DNA from 3 places in the Tardiphaga sp. 42S5 genome. Region 1 is predicted to be linked to each of the others. Evidence: predicted binding sites of a transcription regulator. Region 1 holds the regulator's gene; each other region holds the start of a gene.
What was found. The regulator PhoB, encoded in region 1, activates phosphate uptake and scavenging genes when phosphate is short. The targets are predictions, from matches to a motif close to TGTCATNNANCTGTCAT.
Positions count from the first base shown of each region.

Region 2: a site for PhoB is predicted at 3,635-3,651, ahead of SFY93_RS04860 (alkaline phosphatase D family protein). Genes of this name have one in related genera too.
Region 3: a site for PhoB is predicted at 4,236-4,252, ahead of SFY93_RS22345 (STN domain-containing protein). Genes of this name have one in related genera too.

Region 1 covers NZ_CP139027.1:1,233,451-1,240,649, reverse strand. The annotation lists gene SFY93_RS05800 (Hsp33 family molecular chaperone) at 380-1,378, opposite strand; gene argF (ornithine carbamoyltransferase) at 1,648-2,586, opposite strand; gene SFY93_RS05790 (aspartate aminotransferase family protein) at 2,586-3,812, opposite strand; gene SFY93_RS05785 (GcrA family cell cycle regulator) at 4,259-4,768, shown strand; gene phoB (phosphate regulon transcriptional regulator PhoB) at 5,003-5,707, opposite strand; gene phoU (phosphate signaling complex protein PhoU) at 5,799-6,512, opposite strand; gene pstB (phosphate ABC transporter ATP-binding protein PstB) at 6,541-7,199, opposite strand, start outside.
Region 2 covers NZ_CP139027.1:1,017,377-1,024,575, forward strand. The annotation lists gene SFY93_RS04850 (PepSY-associated transmembrane domain-containing protein) at 1-985, opposite strand, end outside; gene SFY93_RS04855 (TonB-dependent receptor) at 988-3,261, opposite strand; cobalamin riboswitch at 3,368-3,557, opposite strand; gene SFY93_RS04860 (alkaline phosphatase D family protein) at 3,701-5,254, shown strand; gene typA (translational GTPase TypA) at 5,487-7,199, shown strand, end outside.
Region 3 covers NZ_CP139027.1:4,786,387-4,793,585, forward strand. The annotation lists gene SFY93_RS22320 (filamentous hemagglutinin family protein) at 1-413, opposite strand, end outside; gene SFY93_RS22325 (FecR family protein) at 576-1,610, opposite strand; gene SFY93_RS22330 (RNA polymerase sigma factor) at 1,594-2,199, opposite strand; gene SFY93_RS22335 (STN domain-containing protein) at 2,192-2,791, opposite strand; gene SFY93_RS22340 (hypothetical protein) at 3,094-3,465, opposite strand; gene SFY93_RS22345 (STN domain-containing protein) at 3,550-4,041, opposite strand; gene SFY93_RS22350 (hypothetical protein) at 4,428-4,895, opposite strand; gene SFY93_RS22355 (S1 family peptidase) at 4,907-5,707, opposite strand; gene SFY93_RS22360 (hypothetical protein) at 5,735-6,118, opposite strand; gene SFY93_RS22365 (lytic transglycosylase domain-containing protein) at 6,125-6,958, opposite strand; gene SFY93_RS22370 (YbjN domain-containing protein) at 6,978-7,199, opposite strand, start outside.

The sequences.
Region 1 (7,199 bases):
CCAGTGGCAGTGCTGGCGCAGATCCGTCCTGCCCGAAGACAGACGTCACCCATGAACCGCGTAACGCCGCATCTCCGGCGTCCACCGCATCCTGCCCCGCGAACGTGACGATCGCGATCGCCCCTCTCGGTGGGGCAGGACGCAGGGGAATATAAACCTTATGGGGATGTTGTCAACGACGGATAGGAAAAAATGTTCGGGTACCCTACACTGTCATTCCGGGGCGCGAGGAGGCGCTGAAGGCGGCGTATCGCGAACCCGGAATCCCGACATGTTCAGCGCAAAACACTCTGAGATTCCGGGTCCGCACTTCAGCGGCTCTGCCGCTTACGTGCGCCCCGGAATGACGAGCTTGGGTCGGGAGGACGCGGGCGAACGCCTATTCCACGCCCGCTTCCTGCGGTGTGAACTCGTACACCGACGAACAGAACTCGCAGGTCACGACGACCTTGTCGTCCTTGACCATGTCGGCGCGGTCCTGCGGCTCGAAGCTCTTGAGCATGCCGGACACGGCATCGCGCGAGCAGGAACACTCCGCGCGCAGCGGCGATGGCGCGAAAACGCGGACGCCGCGCTCGTGGAACAGGCGATACAGCAGCCGCTCGCCGGACAGATCGGGATCGATCAGCTCGACATCCTCGACGGTGCCAATCAGCGACTGGCCCTCGACCCAGGCGTCATCTTCCGGCACAGCATCCACCTTCGCGCCGTCCGGCGCATCGCCGGCATGGAGATCCCGCTGCACGCGCTCCGGCGCCTTCGGCAGGAACTGCAGCAGCATGCCGCCGGCGCGCCAGCGATGTGTCGGGCCGCCTTCCTCGCCGCTGCGCCATTCCTCGCCGACGGCGAGGCGCACCTTGGTCGGAATCTGTTCGGAGCGCAGGAAGTATTCATGCGCAGCATCTTCCAGCGTGCCGCCATTCAACGCGACGAGCCCCTGATAGCGGCTCATATCCGCCCCCTGGTCGACGGTCATCGCCAGATGGCCCTTGCCGAGCAGCGCCGCGGTGCCGAGACCGGGCAAAAGGCGCTCGGCATCGAACCGCGCATAGGCGCGCATTTTATCGGGCGCGCGGAAGTCGACGATCATCAGCGACACCGGACCGTCGGTCTGGGTCTGCAGGATGAAGCGGCCGTCGAATTTCAGCGAGGAGCCGAGCAGCGTCGTCAGCACGATGGCCTCGCCGAGCAGCTTGGCCACTGGCGCGGGATAATCATGCTTGGCGAGCAGTTCATCGAGTGCCGGACCAAGCCGCGTCAGCCGCCCGCGCAGATCGAGCGGGGCAACCTCGAAGGGCAGCACCGCGTCATCGACCGGAACGGAAGACGGCGCGCGGATGGGGGCGTCGGGCTGGAGATTTGGATTTGATGGGGTCATGGCGCTCTATTTGGGGGCGGAGGGCCGCAAGTGAAAGGGGGCGATGGAACCGGGAAATCCAGGTGACGCACGACTTTTTCTCCTCTCCCCCGCGCGAAGCGAAGCTTCGCCAGGTGGGAGAGGGTGGATCGAACATGCGAAGCATGTTCGAGACGGGAGAGGGGACGCCACAAACACCGCGCTTTGCCGCTCCCCCTCTCCCGCCCTCGCTTTGCTCAGGCACCCTCTCCCGCAAGGGGAGAGGGGAAGAAGGAAAGCTCCGTGCTGTCTCACGCCACCGCGTTGAGGCACCAAGCTAGAATGCCCTTCTGCGCATGCAGACGGTTTTCGGCCTCGTCGAACACCACCGACTGCGGACCGTCGATCACCTCGTCGGTGACCTCCTCGCCGCGATGCGCCGGCAGGCAGTGCATGAAGAGTGCGTCCGGCTTGGCCAGCGACATCAGCCGCGCATTGACCTGATAGGGCTTGAGCAGATTGTGGCGGGTCTCGCCGTCCTTGTCGCCCATCGACACCCAGGTGTCGGTGACGACGCAGTCGACGCCCTTCACCATCGCATCGGGATCGTCGCTGAAGGTGATCGGCGCATCTGTCGCCTTGACCCAGTCCTTGAACGGCTTCTTCGGCGACAGCTGCGGCGGCGTCGCGATATTGAGCTTGAACTGGAAGCGCTCGGCCGCGTGCGCCCAGGACATCAGCACGTTGTTGTCGTCGCCGGTCCAGGCCACGGTGCGCCCCTTGATCGGACCCCGGTGCTCCTCATAGGTCATGACATCCGCCATCACCTGGCAGGGATGCGAGAAGCGCGTCAGGCCGTTGATGACCGGCACGGTGGCATTCTCGGCGAGCTCCATCAGCGAGTCATGGTTGAGAATACGGATCATGATGATGTCGACGAAGCGCGACAGCACGCGCGCGGTGTCGGCGATGGTCTCACCGCGACCGAGCTGCATTTCGGCGCCGGTGAGCATCACGACTTCGCCGCCGAGCTGGCGCATGCCGACCTCGAACGACACGCGGGTGCGCGTCGAGGGCTTTTCGAAGATCATCGCCAGCGTCTTGTTCTTGAGCGGACGATCGGGCTCGGCATTCGAGCCATCCCGCCCCTTCAGCTTCGCCTTCATGGCGGCAGCCGCGTTCATGATATTGCGCAACTCACTGGCCGGCACGGCCGTGAGATCGAGGAAGTGCCGCGGTGACGTGCTCATCACACGGCTCCGTGCGTCTTGGCGGATGAACCGAGGGCCACGCAAGCCTGTTCCAGCCGCTGCACGGCCTGCTCTATCTCGGACTCGCTGACGATCAGCGGCGGCAGGAAGCGCACGACATTGTCGCCGGCGCCGACGGTCAGCAGCTTCGCGTCACGCAATGCGGCCACGAGATCACCAGCCGGCACCACGGCCTTGAGGCCGATCAGCAGACCTTCGCCGCGCACTTCGCTGAGCACATCAGGGTGGCCGTCGACCACGCCCGCGAGTTTCTGTTTGAGCAGCAGCGACATCTTCTTCACGTGATCGAAGAAACCGGGCTTCAGCATGATATCGAGCACGGAATTCGCGGCAGCGACCGCCAGCGGATTGCCACCGAAGGTCGAACCATGGGAGCCGGGCGCCATGCCTTCGGCCGCTTCCGCCGTAACGAGGCACGCGCCGATCGGGAAGCCGCCGCCGAGCGCCTTGGCCAGCGACATCACATCCGGCGTCACGCCGATGCGCCGATAGGCGAACAACTCGCCGGTGCGGCCCATGCCGGTCTGCACTTCATCGAAGATCAGCAGAATGCCGTTCTTGTCGCAGAGTTCGCGCAGCGCGCCGAAGAACGCGTTGCTCGGCGCACGCACGCCGCCCTCACCCTGCAGCGGCTCAATGAGAATGCCGGCGGTGTTCGGACCGATCGCCTTCTTCACGGCTTCGATATCGCCGAGCGGCAACTGATCGAAGCCGTCGAGCGGCGTGCCGTAGCCTTCGAGATATTTGGCAGCCCCGGTCGCAGCGAGCGTGCCGAGGGTGCGGCCATGGAACGCGCCTTCGAAGGTGATGATGCGCGTGCGCTCGGGGTGGCCCTTGGAGAAATGATAGTGGCGGGTCACCTTGATCGCGCATTCCATCGCTTCCGCACCCGAATTGGCGAAGAATACGAAGTCGGCAAAGCTTTGTTCGCACAGCCGCGCGGCGAGGCGTTCACCGTCCGGGCTCTTGAACAGGTTCGACATGTGCCAGAGCTTGGTGGCCTGCTCCTGCAGCGCGGCGACCATATGCGGATGCGCATGACCGAGCGCGTTCACGGCCACGCCGCTGGTGAAATCGAGATAGCGCTCGCCATCGGTTCCAATCAGCCACGCGCCCTCACCGCGCTCGAAAGCGACATCCGCACGCGCGAAAACAGGCAGCAAGTGAGCCTGAGAGAGGGGCGAGGACGTTGCGTTGCTGGTCATAACCGATCCGATCGAAAAGACGGCGTCCACGTCGATGACAATTGTACGAAATCGAACAACGGACCCTAGAAACGAAACGTGCCGCCCTTCTCGGGCGGCACGTGGGCATTATTCTATGTGTGCTGTGAAGACTGTCAACCGCGCACTGCGGCTTTCGAGTCACACGGAGTCGCAGAAAAAGCCGATTTTGCAGCTTTACTTGCAGAAGCATGTGGACGCGGCATGCCCGACTCTTGCGCGCGAGTCACGGCATATTGTAGCTTTTGCCTCGTCGGATACGACATCTCGTGCGGCGGTAGATCCTTTTGACACATCCAGTGCGGCGTAACAGCCGGACGCGAAATTCGCGCCCGGTGAGCGCTAAAGGATTCTGACCGCAGGGATTTTTGAAGTCTCAACTCGCAGCGCTGCCCGGTCAGGCCGGCGCTCACGAAGGGAAAACGGCGATGACGGTAATGACATGGACCGACGATCGCGTCGAACAGTTGAAGAAACTCTGGGAAGGCGGCCTTTCCGCCAGCCAGATCGCTGCGGAACTCGGTAACGTGACCCGCAACGCCGTGATCGGCAAGGTTCACCGCCTTGGCCTGTCCGGCCGTGCCAAGAGCCCCTCCTCGGCAGCTCCGCGGCAGCGCAAGGCGCGCCCGGCCCAGCAGATGGTACGTGTCGCCCGCCCGATGGCACGCGGCAATACCGCGCTGGCCCATAATTACGAGATCGAGGCCGAGCCCGATCCGATCGCCTATGACAACATTGTGCCGATCAGCCAGCGCCTGTCGCTGGTCGAACTCAACGAAGCCACTTGCCATTGGCCGATCGGCGATCCGTCGAGCGCGGACTTCTACTTCTGCGGCGGCAAGGCCCTGGCCGGCGCCCCCTATTGCGCGCATCACTCGCGCATCGCTTATCAGCCGGCCAGCGATCGCCGCCGCGCAGTGCCGAAGCCGACGCGCTGAGCTGGAAAGCATCTAAGCCAAATGAAAATGCCCGGTGATGAGCCGGGCATTTTTTGTTTGGGGGCTTCTAACCTCGCCCCGCTTGCGGGGAGAGGTCGGCGTCCGCATGAGGGCGTCGGGTGAGGGGGGCGCTCCACAGACTCCGAAGGCGATGGAGAGTCCCCCTCATCCGACCCGGCGTCGCTGCGCTATGCTGGGCCACCTTCTCCCCGCAGGCGGGGAGAAGGAAGATACCTACTCCGCCGCCTTGTCGAAGCGGTCGTCCAGCGCGTAGCCGGCGCCGCGGACGGTGCGGATCGGATCGGGCTCACCGGCGGGATTGAGCAGCTTGCGCAGGCGGCCGATATGCACGTCGACGGTGCGCTCGTCGATATAGATGTCGCGGCCCCAGACGCTGTCGAGCAACTGCTCGCGGCTGAACACGCGGCCCGGATGTTCCAGGAAGAACTCCAGCAGGCGATATTCGGTCGGACCGAGATCGATCGGACGGCTTGAGCGCACGACGCGGCGCTTGTCACGGTCGAGTTCGATGTCGCCAAACGCCAGGACGGTGGCGAGACGCTCGGGAGCTGCACGACGGAGCAGGCCCTTCACGCGGGCCAGGAGCTCCGGCACGGAGAACGGCTTGACGATGTAGTCGTCGGCACCGGTGGCGAGACCGCGAACGCGCTCGCTCTCTTCGCCACGCGCCGTCAGCATGATGATCGGCAATGCCTTGGTTTCGGGCCGTGCGCGCAGGCGGCGGCACAGTTCGATGCCGGACAGGCCCGGCAGCATCCAGTCGAGCACCACGAGATCCGGCACCCGCTCTTTCAAGCGGGTGTCGGCGTCGTCGCCGCGAGCGACGGTTTCAACATCATAGCCTTCGGCGTCGAGGTTGTAGCGAAGAAGCGTCGTGAGGGCTTCCTCGTCCTCCACCACCAGAATGCGTGCATTCACAGCCATATGGTCAATATCCTCAGTGAGGTCCGAAAAGCCTTTAGATCATGATCCTTGCGGAAGACTGGCTCCCACTTTTCCGGATCATGCTTCAGACCGTCGGCGTATTCGCGAATGTGGTCATGTCGCCCTTCGGGCGCTTGTCGAGGATTTGCTGGCCCTCGATCATGTAGAACACGGTTTCCGCAATATTGGTGGCATGGTCACCGATCCGCTCGATGTTCTTGGCGCAGAACATCAGGTGGATACAGAACGAAATGTTACGCGGGTCTTCCATCATATAGGTCAGGAGTTCGCGGAACAGCGAGGTGCAGATCGCGTCGATTTCCTCGTCGCCCTTCCACACCGTCATCGCAGCGGGCAGATCGTGTGCGGCATAGGCGTCGAGCACGGCCTTGACCTGGGTGGTCACGAGGTCGGTCATGTGTTCGAGGCCGCGGATCAGCTTCAGCGGATGGAAGTCGCTGTCGAGTGCATTGACGCGCTTACCGATATTCTTGGAGAGATCGCCGATGCGTTCCAGATCGGTGGCGACGCGCAGCGCGCCGACGATCTCGCGCAAATCGACAGCCATCGGCTGGCGTTTGGCGATGGTCAGCACGGCGCGCTCTTCGATCGTGCGCTGCAACTGGTCGATCTCGGCGTCGGTGGCGACGACGCGCGCACCGAGCGCGACGTCCCGGCGGATCAGCGCATCGACGGATTCGACGATCTGCCGTTCCGCGAGGCCACCCATCTCGGCGACGAGACGGGTCAGCTCCTGCAGATCGTCGTCGAAAGCCTTGGTGGTGTGTTCAAAAGCCATCTCAAATTCCTCCCGCGAATATGTCGCGTCAGCCGAAGCGGCCGGTGATGTAATCCTGGGTGCGGCGATCGGTCGGTGATGTGAAGATCTTGTTGGTCTGATCGAACTCGATCAACTCGCCGAGATACATGAAGGCTGTGCTGTCGGAGACGCGGGCAGCCTGTTGCATGTTATGGGTCACGATCGCGATCGTGTACTGATCCTTCAACTCGTCGATCAGCTCCTCGATCTTCGCGGTCGAGATCGGATCCAGCGCCGAGCACGGCTCGTCGAACAGGATCACTTCCGGCCGCACCGCGATGGTGCGCGCGATGCACAGGCGCTGCTGCTGACCGCCCGACAGGCTGAGGCCCGACGCGTTGAGCTTGTCCTTGACTTCGTTCCACAGCGCACCGCCGCGCAGCGCCCTCTCGACGCGAATATCCATCTCCGACTTGGAGATCTTTTCGTAGAGGCGGATACCGAAGGCGATGTTTTCGTAAATCGTCATCGGGAACGGAGTCGGCTTCTGGAACACCATGCCGACGCGGGCGCGCAGCAGGTTGAGGTCCAGCTTTGGATCCAGAATGTTCTGGTTGTCGAGCATGAGCTGACCTTCGGCGCGCTGGCCGGGATACAGATCATACATGCGGTTGAAGATGCGCAGCAGCGTGGACTTGCCGCAGCCCGACGGGCCGATGAACGCAG
Region 2 (7,199 bases), 220 kb from region 1:
TCCATACGAACCGTGCTTCGACCGCGGCCTTGTCCGCCGGTGCGCGAAGGGCCACAGCGATGGTTGGCGCATCGTGGCCGGCATAGCGTTGCAATACCTCGCGTGGCGTATTGCGGTCGGCAAAAACACGGCCGGGATCGAGCGACAGCCAGCCCGAGAACATCCAGGTCAGCACGAACAGGCCGGCGATCAGTCCGGTGACGTGATGCCATGCCATCCAGCCGCGATAGGGCGTGATGTTGCCGTTCGCATAACGTCGCTTCAGACGAACGCGCAGAATGCCGATCCAGATTCCGGTAACGCCGACGATCAAACAGATGCCGGATGTCCAAAGCACCACGAGCCGCCACAGCGGGCCGTCCTTGCGCAACACGGTCGGATAGATCCAGTGCGGGATCGAGCCGAGCCAGTTCCAGACGCGTTCGGTGCGATTGGTATCGAGCGCGATTTCGCCGGAGTGCGAGGAGACGTAGAGTTTGGTGTCGGCTTCGTCGCCGAGTGTGATCAGATACAACGGCCGCAGCGGATCGTAGCGTGCGGTGACACTCCATTGATCGCGATCGACAATCTCTTCGAGCTGCGGTGATCGGCTTGCGGGATGATGTCGCGCGACTGCAAGTGCCTGCAGTTCGTTGATCTCGGTGATGGTGCGGCCATCGACGGCGGAGATGGTTTGCCGGTTGCCGTCCCAGCCAGTCAACCGATACACCGGCTCGTCGGCAACCATGTTCAATCGCAATTCGCGCGGATAGCGCGTGGCACCGGCAGCCTTCATCGCCTCGTCGGGAGAGAGCGCCACTTTCTCCCAGACGATATCGGGCAATGCCGCCAGCCGCTCTTTATCGGAGAGGCCGGGAAACGCGACATACATCATCACCACGCCCGAGATGAACCACATCGCGAAGAAGAGACAGGTGACGATACCGACCCAGCGGTGGCCGATATACAGCCACCGCCGGAGTGTGCGTGTCAGCTTGCGCGACAAGCTCAGAACTTCACATTGACGGCGAGCTGAGCCGTGCGCGGTAGGCCGAGCAGCCACTGATTGGTGCCGCCCGATGTTGCATAGACCTCGTCGAGCAGATTGTAGACTCGGAACGACACCGTTGTATTGCGGTCGGCCTTCCACTGCACGCCGGCATTGACAACCTGATAGGCAGGACGCACGAGCGTGTTGGCGTTGTCTGCATAGATGCGGCCGACGAATTGCACGCCCACATTTGCCGACCAATCCTGTGCAAAGGCCCAGGTCGCCCAGATGTTGGAGACGTTCTGCGGCACGTTGGCCGGCACGTTGCCGGCGTAGTTCACCGCAACGCCGCCAACTGATTGCACGAAGTCATCATATTTCGCACGCAGGAAAGCGGTATTGGCATCGATGCGCCAGCCGTGGTCGAGGGCGAGGCCCACCGAAGCCTCGACGCCGCGCGACGACTGCTGACCGACCTGAACGACCATTGACGGCAAGTTCGGATCGCGCGCCAACAGGTTGTTTTTGACGATCTGATAGCCGGCTAAGGTCCACTCGCCGCGGCCACCCCAGAACGATTGTTTGACGCCGATCTCGACCTGCTTGCCTGTCGCTAGTTCGAAGTTCTTGTTTGTTGCTGCCAGCGAGACTAGGCCGCCAACCGGATCTACGGCTGTAGAGTATTGGCCGTAGAAGGCCAGGTCCTTGATGGGCGTATAGACCGCTCCGGCGCGCCAGCTCGTCGCCGAGAAGGATTTCTCGAAACTGTTACCGGGGGTGACGTAGTCGGTGCGATTGATGGTCGGCTCGTCCTGCCGGATGCCACCGATCAGAGAGAGTTGTTCCGTGATCGACAGACGGTTCTCGGCGAATAGGCCATACTGGTTGGTCGTGGTGCTGAAGCCTGGAACCGTCTGGGTCGTTGTCGCAGCGAAGGAGCCAGGGAAAAAATCAGTGAGCGACACCGACGACGTGCCGCCATAGGGCGAGTTGTTGGTGTGTTTGAAGTCGATCTGGTTGACGTCGAAGCCGGCGACGAATTCGTTAGTCATGCCAAAGATATGGCCGCGGAACGTCGCGTCGAAGCGGTCGCCGATCTGCTGCTGGTCGTGGAAGATCTCGATATAGTCGCTGCGATTGATGCGGCCCGTTGCGGCGCTGAAGTTGTAGGTCTCGACGTCTTTCCAGTGCCGCTGGCTGTTCAGGTAGTACAGGGTGTTGCGCAGCGTAATGCTGTCTGTCACCTGCCACTCGGTCTTTACCTGGTTCCAGCTGTCCTGATAGCGGATGCTGCTGTCGCCGACATTGTAGTTCCTGAAGCGCAGGGATTCATCGAGCTTGCCGTTGATCAGCGGTGTGCCGAAATAGCGCGACGGGCTGCGATCGCCGTAATCCGTGGAGATCGTCCAGGTGATGTCTTCGGTCTGCTTGATCTGGACGGCGGCATGCACTTCGACATTGGAGGTGTTGTCACGATCGACCCAGCCGTCCGACATGTTGCCGGTCGCGGTGATGCGATAGGCGACATCCTTGTTGATCGGTCCACCGCTATCCACTGCAATGCGCCGGGTCATGTTGCTGTCGAGCGAGATTTCGGCCTGATTGCGCGGCACCCAAAGCGGCAGTTTCGAGATGACGTTGATGGCGCCGCCGACGGCACCTTCGCCATACATCACCGATGCCGGGCCGCGTAGCACCTCAACGCGCTCAGCTGACCAGGTATCATAGGGGAAGGTCAGCGTGCCCGAGCCGACATAGAGCCGTGTGCCGTCATACAGAGTCATCACGGTGCCGTTGCCGGTGAAGCCGCGGGTGTTGAAGGCGATGCTGCCATTGCCCGGCGCCGGGCTTGCGGTGAAGCCGGTGGCGTTCTGTGTCACGGCGTCAATCAGGTTCTGCTGGCCGCGTTCGGCCATGGTTTCTGCCGAGATCACTTCGACGCTGGCCGGCGTCTGCAGGCGCGTGAGGCCGAGGCGGCTGCCGGTGGATGTCGTGCCTGTGAGGTTGAGCGTCGGCGTTGCGAAGACAGGGCCTGTCAGCGTGGCAACCGGCGCGCCCGTATTGGCGGTGACATTGCGCTGCTGACGCAAGCGCGCGGCGCGCGTGGCCTTGCCTGATGTGGCGCGGCGCGCGCGCGTTGGCGTCACCGTCGGCTGCACCACCACTGGGTCGAGTACGTGGTGCGATTGCGCAGGTCGCAGCGAGCCCTCGGCGGGCACAAGGAAGCAGGACAGTGCGACAGAGGAAAGAAGAGCTTTGCATTGCTTCGATGCATGGGAGACGGAGGTCATGAACAGGACTCGCGGTTACGTGGCACGTCACCGCAAACCAAGTCGCCCCGCCGCTTTCAAACAGGCAGTGTGACTTCCACCAGGACACCCCGCCCAATGTGCTCGCGTGTGACCACGACTGGCGGCAGGTCTCCTGGCTCGCGGGTCAGTGCCTGTCGCCGCCTTCCCAGGTAAACACCCAGTGGCTCTTGGCGCAGGCTCGCCGCTTACAGTTGCGGGGGCAGCCGCGGAATCGGGGATCCCCTCACCGCATTCCCTTTTGATCCCCGAAGGGAACCGTCACGTTCACGTTAAGGTGAAATTTCCAAATGTGTCAATCAAGCTGCCAGTCATTCGCAGCTTGCTTTGGCGGGTGTTGATATTGCGCATCACCTGTCATCGCAGCGTCAAGCGATCTGCCTAGAGCCACTGGTGCCAGAGCCAGGATCAGGAGTTCGCCATGGCACTACGTTTATCCCGTCGTCGCTTCCTCGCGCACTCAGCCGCAGCAGGCGCAAGCTTCCTTGCGATGCCCTATCTCAGCCGCGCCGCCGATCGCCCGGTGGTGTCACATGGCATTCAGTCCGGCGATGTCGGGACGAGCAGCGGCATGATCTGGTCGCGCGCCGATCGTCCGGCGCAGATGATGGTGGAAGTCGCCACCACCGAATCCTTCAGCAATGCGCGCGCCTTGCCGCCGATTGCAGCGCTGCCCGAGAGCGATTTCACGGCGAAGCTGCTGCTCGATAATCTGCCGGCCGGGCAGGATATCTTCTACCGCGTCAAATTCCGTGATTTGTCGCATACCGCAATCGTCGGCGAGCCGGTGATCGGTCGCTTTCGCACCGCGCCGGCGGATCGCCGTGATGTGTCCTTTGTTTGGGGCGGCGATGTCGCCGGGCAGGGCTGGGGCATCAATGCCGATGACGGCGGAATGGTCACCTTCGCCACCATGCGCAAGCATAATCCGGATTTCCTGATCCACTCCGGCGACACGATTTACGCCGACGGGCCGATCCTGCCCGAAGCAAAATTGCCGGACGGCACGATCTGGAAGAACACCATCACGGTGCCGGAAAAGGCGAAGGTCGCCGAGACGCTCGACGAATTCCGCGCTGCGCACAAATACAATCTGCTGGACGACAACGTTCGCGCCTTCAATGCGCAGGTGTCGATCTTCGGCCAGTGGGACGATCACGAGGTCACCAACAACTGGTCGCTCTCGAAGCAGTTGCCGTCGTCTTACAAGGAGCGCGACATCACGCTGCTGGCTGCGCGCGGCGCCCGTGCCTTTCACGAGATGTATCCGATCTCGGTCAATCCGAACGAGCCTGGCCGCGTCTATCGTACTCTGAATTACGGCCCGCATCTCGATGTTTTCCTGCTGGACGAGCGCAGCTATCGCGGGCCCAACGGCCCGAATCTGCAGGAGAGCTATGGTCCCGATGCGTATTTCATCGGCCCGGAGCAGATGGCTTGGCTGAAGCGCGCCCTGATGGCCTCGAAGGCGACCTGGAAGGTCATCGCCTCCGACATGCCGATCGGCCTCGTCGTCTATGACAACGCTGTCGACAAAACCGGGTCTGAGGCCATCGCGCAGGGCGACGGGCCAGTGCGAGGCCGCGAGCTGGAAATCGCCGACATCCTGCGCTTCATCAAATCGGCCGGTATCCGCAACACGGTCTGGCTGACCGCCGACGTGCATTACACGGCGGCGCATTACTACAATCCGGAGAAGGCCCAGTTTCAGGATTTCGAGCCGTTCTGGGAGTTCGTCTCCGGGCCGTTCCACGCCGGAACCTTCGGCCCGGCGGCGCTCGACAATACCTTCGGCCCCGAGGTCCGTTTCGTGAAAGCGCCGGGGCCCGATAAGCAGAATTTGCCCCCGTCGGCCGGCATGCAGTTCTTCGGTCACGTCAAAATCGACGGCCAAAGCGGCCAAATGACCGTTACCTTGCGGGATCGGGCCGATATGGCCCTTTGGGCCACGGTTCTGGACCCGAAATTGGGCTAACCATTTGGCAGATTCGCATTGTTTTTCGGCGATTTCCCCCTATATTGCGCCGCAACGCGTCCGAGTACCCGGCCCCTTCTGGCCGGGTTTGCTTTTGGAGGGATTGCCCCAGCGCGTTTTCAGACGAGGCAGTTATCGAACGCGCTCGAGCGCAAGGCATAAGCCTTTTGTTGTCGAGCATGTCTTGTTGAACCCGCTCAAGGGCACCCAGACCGTAACCAGAAGAAGACCTATGAACCTTCGCAACATTGCTATCATCGCCCACGTTGACCACGGCAAAACCACTCTCGTGGACAAGCTGCTGCAGCAGTCGGGCACGTATCGCGACAATCAGCGCGTCCAGGAACGCGCGATGGATTCGAACGACATCGAAAAAGAGCGCGGCATCACCATTCTCGCCAAGTGCACCTCGGTGCTGTGGGATGAGGTCCAGATCAACATCGTCGACACCCCGGGCCACGCTGACTTCGGCGGCGAAGTCGAACGCATCCTGTCGATGGTCGATGGCGTGATCGTGCTCGTCGACGCTGCTGAAGGCCCGATGCCGCAGACCAAGTTCGTGGTCGGCAAGGCGCTGAAGCTCGGCCTCAAGCCGATCGTCGCGATCAACAAGGTCGACCGTCAGGACGCCCGCATCACCGAAGTCGTCAACGAAGTGTTCGACCTGTTCGCAGCGCTCGACGCCACCGACGACCAGCTCGATTTCCCGATTCTGTACGGATCGGGCCGCAACGGCTGGATGGCCGACAGCCCGGACGCGTCGCATGATGTCGGCATGAAGCCGCTGTTCGATCTCGTCATCAAGCATGTCGCGCCGCCGGTGGTTGAAGAAGGTGCGTTCCGCATGCTCGGCACCATCCTCGAAGCCAATCCCTATCTCGGCCGTATTATCACCGGCCGTATCTCGGCGGGCTCGGTGAAGCCGAACCAGGCCGTCAAGGTGCTGTCGCGTGACGGCAAGGTCGTCGAAACCGGCCGTATCACCAAGATCCTGGCCTTCCGCGGCCTTGAGCGCCAGCCGGTGGAACTCGCCGAAGCCGGCGACATCGTTGCCATCGCCGGCCTGCCGAAGGGCACGGTCGCCGACACCTTCTGCGATCCGTCGGTTGAAATTCCGATCCAGGCGCAGCCGATCGATCCGCCGACCGTGTCGATGTCCTTCATCGTCAACAACTCGCCGCTCGCCGGCACCGAAGGCGACAAGGTCACCAGCCGCCTGATCCGCGACCGCCTGTTGCGCGAAGCCGAAGGCAATGTCGCGCTCAAGGTCGTCGAATCCGCCGATCGTGACGCGATGGAAGTGTCGGGCCGCGGCGAATTGCAGCTCGCGATCCTGATCGAGAACATGCGCCGCGAAGGCTTCGAACTGTCGGTGTCGCGTCCGCGCGTGGTTCTCACCAAGGACGAAAACGGCAACACGCTGGAGCCGGTCGAGGAAGTCGTCATCGACGTCGATGAGGAATTCTCCGGCGTGGTCGTTCAAAAGATGAGCGAACGCAAGGCCGAGATGATCGAGATGCGTCCGTCGGGCGGCAACCGACTCCGTCTGGTGTTCTACGCGCCGACCCGCGGCCTGATCGGCTATCAGGGCGAACTCATGACCGATACCAAGGGTACCGCGATCATGAACCGCCTGTTCCACGACTACCTGCCCTACAAGGGCGAGATCGCCGGCCGCCGTAACGGCGTGCTGATCTCCAACGACCAGGGCGAAGCGGTTGCCTACGCCATGTTCAAGCTGGAAGATCGCGGCCCGATGATGATCGAGCCCGGCTGGAAGGTCTACAAGGGCATGATCATCGGCGAGCACACCCGCGAGAACGATCTCGAACTCAACGTTCTCAAGGGCAAGCAGCTCTCCAACATCCGCACCACGTCGAAGGACGAAGCGGTGCGTCTGACGCCGCCGATCCGCATGACCCTCGAAAAGGCGCTGGCCTATATC
Region 3 (7,199 bases), 2.8 Mb from region 1:
CCCTGCCACAGGCCCGCACCGCCATCGGTCCTGCCCGACGTTGCACCGGGCGCGACGACGAGACCACCCGGCGCAAGCCCGTTCGGCACGCCTGTTGCGGTCGCCATCGCAGCCGCACGCGCCGCTTGCTGCAGGTTGCGCATGGTCTGCATGGCGCTCGCTGCACGGATCATCGCCTGCGACCCGATTTGCGCGGCTTGCTGCGCCCGCGCCTGAGCCGCCTCTGTCGCGACATTGACCGCCGACGTCGGCGCTCCACTCGAACTGCCGCCGCCAAGACTGCGCGCATCCGCTCCGCCAAACGACGTGGCCAGCAATGCGACCACGCTGGCCCCAGCCAACAAAGCGCTATGCCCGAGGCCGCGATACGCCTGCTTCGGACGCGTGTGCTGGCGAGTGTGCTGGACTGACATGCTGGCGCCTTCTCGATAACGGATTACAAACCGGCAGCACCGCCATTTCGCGACACTTCTAAGCCCGGGATGAATGGCGCCGACGACGACCGAACAACTTTTTCAGGTTTCGTAAAGATTATTCCGACCGCGGCCACGTCATCCGACGGCGGATACCAGCCATCATGTCAGGAACACGACACCGCCAGGCAATTCGCGGGCTTTTGCGCCGAAAATCTGGACGATCTGCACGATGATCTTGTCGGTCTCGGCGATCTTGATGCGGGCATTGAGCAAGCGCCGTCCGATATCGCCATTCATCAGAACGATGCGTCCCGGGCGATAGCGATTGAGCTCGGAGATCACCTGATGCACCGGTGTCGCATCGAATGTCAGCACGCCCTGCTGCCATGCCGTGATGCTGGCCGGATCGATTGCGGCGACAGCGCCCATGCCTTGGCTGCCGTATGTAACTTGCTGACCATCGGTAAGCGCCATGGACTGACCATCGCGCGCAACGTTAAGTTGGCCCTTGAGGCAGCTGATGGACGCCTGCCCGCCGTCGCATCGCAGGTTGAATTCGGCATTGGTCGTGATTACGCGTCCGTTCGCCGCAACCACCGTCAACGGCGATTCAGATGCAGCCGTTGAAATGGCAGCTTCCCCCGATAACATTTCGATCTCCGTCGCCATCGGCGACTGGGTTCGGACTGCGATGCTGGTTTTTGTATTCAGGTCGAGCGCGACATGATTGGACAGCTGAACCTGCCGCCGCTCGCCCGCGCCGGTGCGGTAATCGGCCATCAGCTCGGTGTAGGACGGCCAGAGATCGAGCGGGGGGCGGATCGCGACGCATGCCACCGACGCAGCCGCCAACGCTCCTCCTAGGAACAACCGCCGGCTCGGCATCGCCGGAGACCGCCGCGGAGCGGCACGCGCCATCGGAATCACCTGCCGGTCGTCCGCGCTGCGGCGGCTCTCGCTGGCGATCGGCCCGAGCGATTGCCACACCCGCCGCGCTTCGGCATAAGCGCTCCTGTGCTCCGGGCTCTGCCGATACCAAGCTTTCATGACGGCGACATCTGCCGGTGTCATATGCCCGGCCATGAAACGCACGATCCAGTCATAGGCCTCTTGCCTGACCGGACCGAGGTCCACAGGACGATCATCGGCAACGGACGCAATCTTCATCGGTGTTGTCTCATTCGGCATCGTCATGACGGTCTTCGCGTATTGCCGCGACGGGTAACACTTCCAAGGAAGATGCTTCTCGCGCGCCCGGACCGAATCTCCGGATCACGTCGCGGCTCACTTTCGCGCCACAAAACATCAGTGCTGCTTTCAGTTCTTTTTCGACGAGGCGCTGCGAGACGGCCAATTCGTCGGCGATCTCGCGCAACTTGCGCGCTTCCAGCCGCGAGGCAAACAGGATGTAGCGCCGACGCGGAGAGAGTTCGTCGAACGCCGCCTTGAGGGCCTCCAACTCCTGCCGGGCTTCCAGGCTGCTCAGCGGATCGGGCGCTTCATCGACAAAGCCGAGCGCTTCATCCAACTCGGACAGGCTGGTCAGGCGGCGTTCGCGGCGAAAGCGCATCCGCGCAATGTTGGTGGCAATCGTCAGCAGATAGCGCTTCGGACTTTCGATGACGCTCATCAGCGAGGAACGCTCGAGATGCAGATAAGTCTCCTGCAATACGTCACTTGCAACATCCTCGGATCCGAGCCGACGCGTGAGTCGCCGTCGCAGATCGTCATACTCGCCGACCAGCATCTGTCGTAGCAGGGTGACATCCGCGGAATTACTCATGGGCAGCGGATCGCGATTCCGTTCCCTGCATCATGCAAGCCGACGACCCCCGCGACTTTTTCGGCATGAGCATCAGATTGATCGGTTGCGGCATGGCGGCCGGCGGCGGCGCGCCGATCGACAACCGCGTCAGCGCGGACATGTAGACACGATCACGCGCGTCAATCCCGGTTCCCGGCAGCAGCTCCGCGCGCTGCACGTTGCCCGCCGGAGATATCCAGACCCGCGCGACAAAATCGTCCGGGTCGGTCGTAGCAACGGGTGCGCGGCAAAACGCCTGATCAAGGCTTTGCTGGACCAGAGCGAGATAGGACGAGAACTCCGCGAGCCCCGCTTTTGTCCGTTTCACATGGGATGCCACATCGCTTGGTGCTGGAGCAAGAATGGTGATCGTGCCGCGATCAAACGACGTGCTCGACAAGCCAGTCCCCTTCAACATCACCCGCAGCGCGGCGTCCACCGGATATTCGCCATGTACCGGAAACGAACGCCGCCCGGAGACGACGCCAGTTTCGTAAAACAACGCAACCTGCGTGGCGACACCGAATGCCTTGAGCGCGACGTCCAGGGCCTGCGACGGAATATCCAGCATGACAGACTTGACGCCGGCGTCTTCCTGCGTCGCATCAACGCGCACGCGATCGATCCTGCTTTCCGCAGCGAGGGGGTGACTGGACAGCAACAAAACGAGACCTATTAGCGACGCACGGCCAGACCAGGCACGAGCCCAGATCGACAAACGCGCCCCCGGTGCCACGTCCGCCCTCCCCATCTGCAACTATCACATCAGCGCTGATGTAGGCCCCGTCTGTGACACTGACATGTCAAACAACGGCTCCAAGACATTGCGCCTGACGACCATGGCCTCCCCAGATCGATCATTCGCCCTGCATCTTACCGCGTGTTTAGCGACTGACGCTCGGACATGCTGAGGTTCTGTTTCTCCGTTTCGTTCAGTTCGCCGACGCCGACGACCTGGAATGCGCTGTTGTGGTCGTAGCTGCGCTCGCTTCGCTTCGATCGCTTCAAGTCCTCGCTGTCGGCTGGCGTTGAGCCTTCTCCGCCGCCATAGCCGAGCACTTCGACGATGATGACCGATGGATTGTTGGTGGTGGTCTGCGTCGGCGTGGCAGTCTGTTGCGTCGCCGCCGTGGCATTCGAACTCGACAGTGCCGCGGTGATGCTTGGCGCCTGCACCGTCGGAATGCCCGAAGATGAGCCCTGCACCTGGATGTTCGCGGCATTGACGATCTGAAGCGCCGCCATCGCAATCTCCGGTCGCTTCGGCCGCACGCGGCGCGACCACCATTGTCACCGGCTGCGGCAGCCTCGGCGGCGGCGCGTCGAAGCTCACGCCGCGCAACTCGTCGGCGATGATCGAATCTCGCCGGTGGAGCTGAGCAGGTTGAGACCCTGCAACTCGCCGGACGAACCGACGGAGAATCGAATGACCGCTCGATAGTCCCCGGGAGTCGTCTCCACATGACGACAGAATGCTCGCGCCACACCGACCTGCAAGGCGTTATAATATGGGCCGAATTCGGAAAGTCGCGCACCGCCATATTGTGTCGGCCGCGATGCTGCCACGACCGCAAAGGCCTTTCCGGTCAATACTTCGGTCAGCCCGGTCCCTTCCAGCAAGACGCGCAACGCTACATCAGGAGCCAGGATACCTTTCACTGCGGTCGATCGCCGCGTCCGCGCGAGTTCACTATCGTAGAAGGTCTCGATATTCGTCGCGGTCACATAGGCGTCCAGCGCGGATGCCAACGACTGCGCGGGGATGTCGAAACTGAGGCGATCGTCTTTCGCGTAGACAACGGTTGCAACCGTCAGCGTCATGATCGCCACGGCTACCAATCGCCGACAGCCTGAATAAGACCGCTGCGAAACTTTCGAAAGCGCTTCTCGCCACGGATAGGCAATCTGATGTTCGTACATCCGTCGCGATCACGAGCAATTCGGGTAGGCCGTTTCGCCCAACAAGACGGCGCATCCGAACGCACCGATCATACTTAATCTCTTAGAGATCAATTATTACAGATAGACGACCACCCGAGATTGGACGAGAACAGTCCAACGTCCAGGTTGCACAATGACTTGAATCGGTCCGCGCAATAATCAAATGTTCCAGGAAAGATAGAGTCGAGAATGAAACTGCGACGTCGCATTTCTTTATGGACGGCTTAGCGAACTGCAGGCGTCCTCGCTTCACTTCCGGTTCCTGGCTAGTCTTTCGACAGATTGAGCGAGAAGCGCAGGTTGATCGGCTGCAACATCTCTGGCGGCGGCGCTTCGCCAATATTGCCGCGGGTCAGAACGGTGCGCAGATCGGTGTTGGCGCGCTCGTCCTTGAACGGCGCGAATGATACCCGTTCAACGGTGCCATCGGGGTTAAGCCAGGCCTTGACGACGAGCGATGCAGGCGCACCGTTCTGGGTGCCATTGGTCTCTTTCAGCCAGGAGCGAAAGCGATTGGCGATCGCTTCATCGGCGGAAATCCATTCTTCGAACCTGTATTTCACTAGCTTGGCAAACTGTCCCCATGCCGGCGGCGCGGCTTCGGGGCTGCGATAGTCGATGCCTTGAGCGACCGCCGGCGATGCCGCGATGGTAATCAGGCCGACCGAGGCAAGCAGCGCCCGGAGCTTGCCCGTCCTTAAGGCTCCCGTGAAAGAACCGCGCGTTCGTTTCATGGTGACGCCCTCTAATTCATGCAAATGATGCGTGCGGAAATGCTTGCCGCACGATGCGCCCGCGATGCGGAGCCGCTGATCTGAGGCCGATCGTCCTCCTGCAACCGCACATTGCTGGCGGCCAGAAATGCCTTGGCTCCGCCGGCGCCGACTGCGAGCACGCGATTGACGGCGGTCTTGCGACTGACCACGCCTTCGACCAGCCCGCGCGAGTCCAGAACCGGCGCGCCGCTCGCGCCGAAGGTGATGTTGGTATTGAGCGCGATATGCCCAGCTTCGTCGCTTCCATTGGTGGTGCCCACGGATGCGTTGGCAAGCATCGCTCCCCGGGCCAGCGATGTCGGCAAATTCACGTAATCGGCGACGAAAACGATGCCGCTGGGCGCGGACACGACGCTGCGTGGAAAGGTTGCAGCCAGTCCGCGCGTCTTCGCGGTCTTCAGCAAGGCCAGGTCGTAGGGAGTCGAGACGGCCACCAAGCGTGCCGCGCTGGTGCGTCCCTCTTTCTGCACCATGATGCGACCGCAGGCCTGCACGACATGACGCGCAGTCAGCATATGGCCGGCTTCATCGACGAAGAACCCAGTGCCCGCGCGTTCGCCGCGCTCCACAGGCGGCAGATCGGCGCGCGTCAACGGTTTCGGCGGCGCAAGCACAGGAACGTCGGTACGGGCCGGCAGCAGGAATTGAGACCGGGCCGGCGACACCGTGCCCGCAGTAAGCGGCAAGACAACCAGGATCACGCTGGCGCACCATCTGGCGATGCATGACCTGCCCGGCTGCGCAAGGCGATCCGGAGGCTCGGTGGTCATCCGCACTAGCTTGACGGACATATCTGGCTAGCGCCGTGGATTGCCGTTGAACGTCGGCTGCGGCATTCGGAACGGCACGATCGAGCGACCGTAGTTCTGGCCATATTGCTGCTGGACCCCAGGCAGGTTCACGATCCCGATCCGGGTATCGGACGACCTCGCGTCGATCGGCGGCAGGTTCAGGCTCGGATTGACCTTGTCCACGTCGCGCTTCAGCGTCTGATTAAGACAGCCGTAGCTCCGCGAGCCGCCGATCTCGACATCGACGCAGCGTTCGAACGTTCGCGCGAGCGCCGTCTGCCCGCCGATGATCACTTCAGGCTTGGGCGCATCGGCCGGCGGAGGCTGTTGCGCGAACGCCGGCATCGACAGCAACATCGAGCACATCACGATGGAAAGCCTGGCGATCATCACGCGTCACTTTCCTGCGGTCTTCGCAACGTTGATCTGAATGGCAACCTGCGCGAGACGATTGTTCAGCGCTGCAAAGTCCACGCGGCCGGCGCCACCCAATGTCAGGCAACGCTTGCGGCAGCTCGCCGTCGCCGTGCCACCACCGAGGCCCGGGCGGAAACCGAATGTGGCAACCGGCACCGTTCCTGTCAGCGAATAACCCTTGGCGGCCAGACGTGCCCGCGCCTTCGTGCAATAATCGACCGACAGTTGCGAGAACCGTGTCTCGCCATGGCCGGCGCGATACTTCATCAGCGCCGTACACAGATCGCCACCGGCTTTCGACCACGCCTGCGCGAGATAGCGCACACCATATTTGATATTGACCTCGGGCGCGGCGAAGCCAGCCATGTCGCCTGAATAGCCGAGCATGCGCGCCGTCGCCGGCATCACCTGCATCAAGCCGATCTCACCATCGGCGCCGATCCGGCTCGGTTCATAGCCGCTCTCCACACCCATCACGGCTTCGGCGACATCTGCCGGAAGGCTCGTGAGACGCACTTCCTGCTCGATCAACGAACGATAGAGCGCACGCGGATTGGCTGTGCGTAGCGTTGCGACTAGCGCCATCGGCGATGCCGGCGGAGCATCCGTTCGCTGCTTGTCCGACGCCGCAGCATCAGTTCCGGCTTCAGCCACTTCGGTCTGCACCGAAGCGACCCTGGTGTTCTCGGTAGTCTCAGCCGCCGACGGGACAATGCATGCCGTCAGCAAACCAACGCCCAGAGCCACCCGGACACCCGCGTGGCGGGCAATCCGGATGGGAGAGGAAGCGCGATGGTTTGCGAAAGAGCGCACGAATTTATCCTGGATCCAGTCAGGCAACCTTGGCTTCGGCGGGCACCTGATCCGGCGCAACAGGAGCAACTGCGGTCTGCTGCGAGGTTCCGAGCTTCTGCAGCTCTTCACGCAGATACGGCACCAGCGCCTGCACCAGATGATCCCAAATCTCCACATTGGCGCGCACATTGTTCGGCGAAACGCCACCGATCAGCGACACGTCCATGGTGAGCGCGAGGAAACCCGGAACGACCTGCAA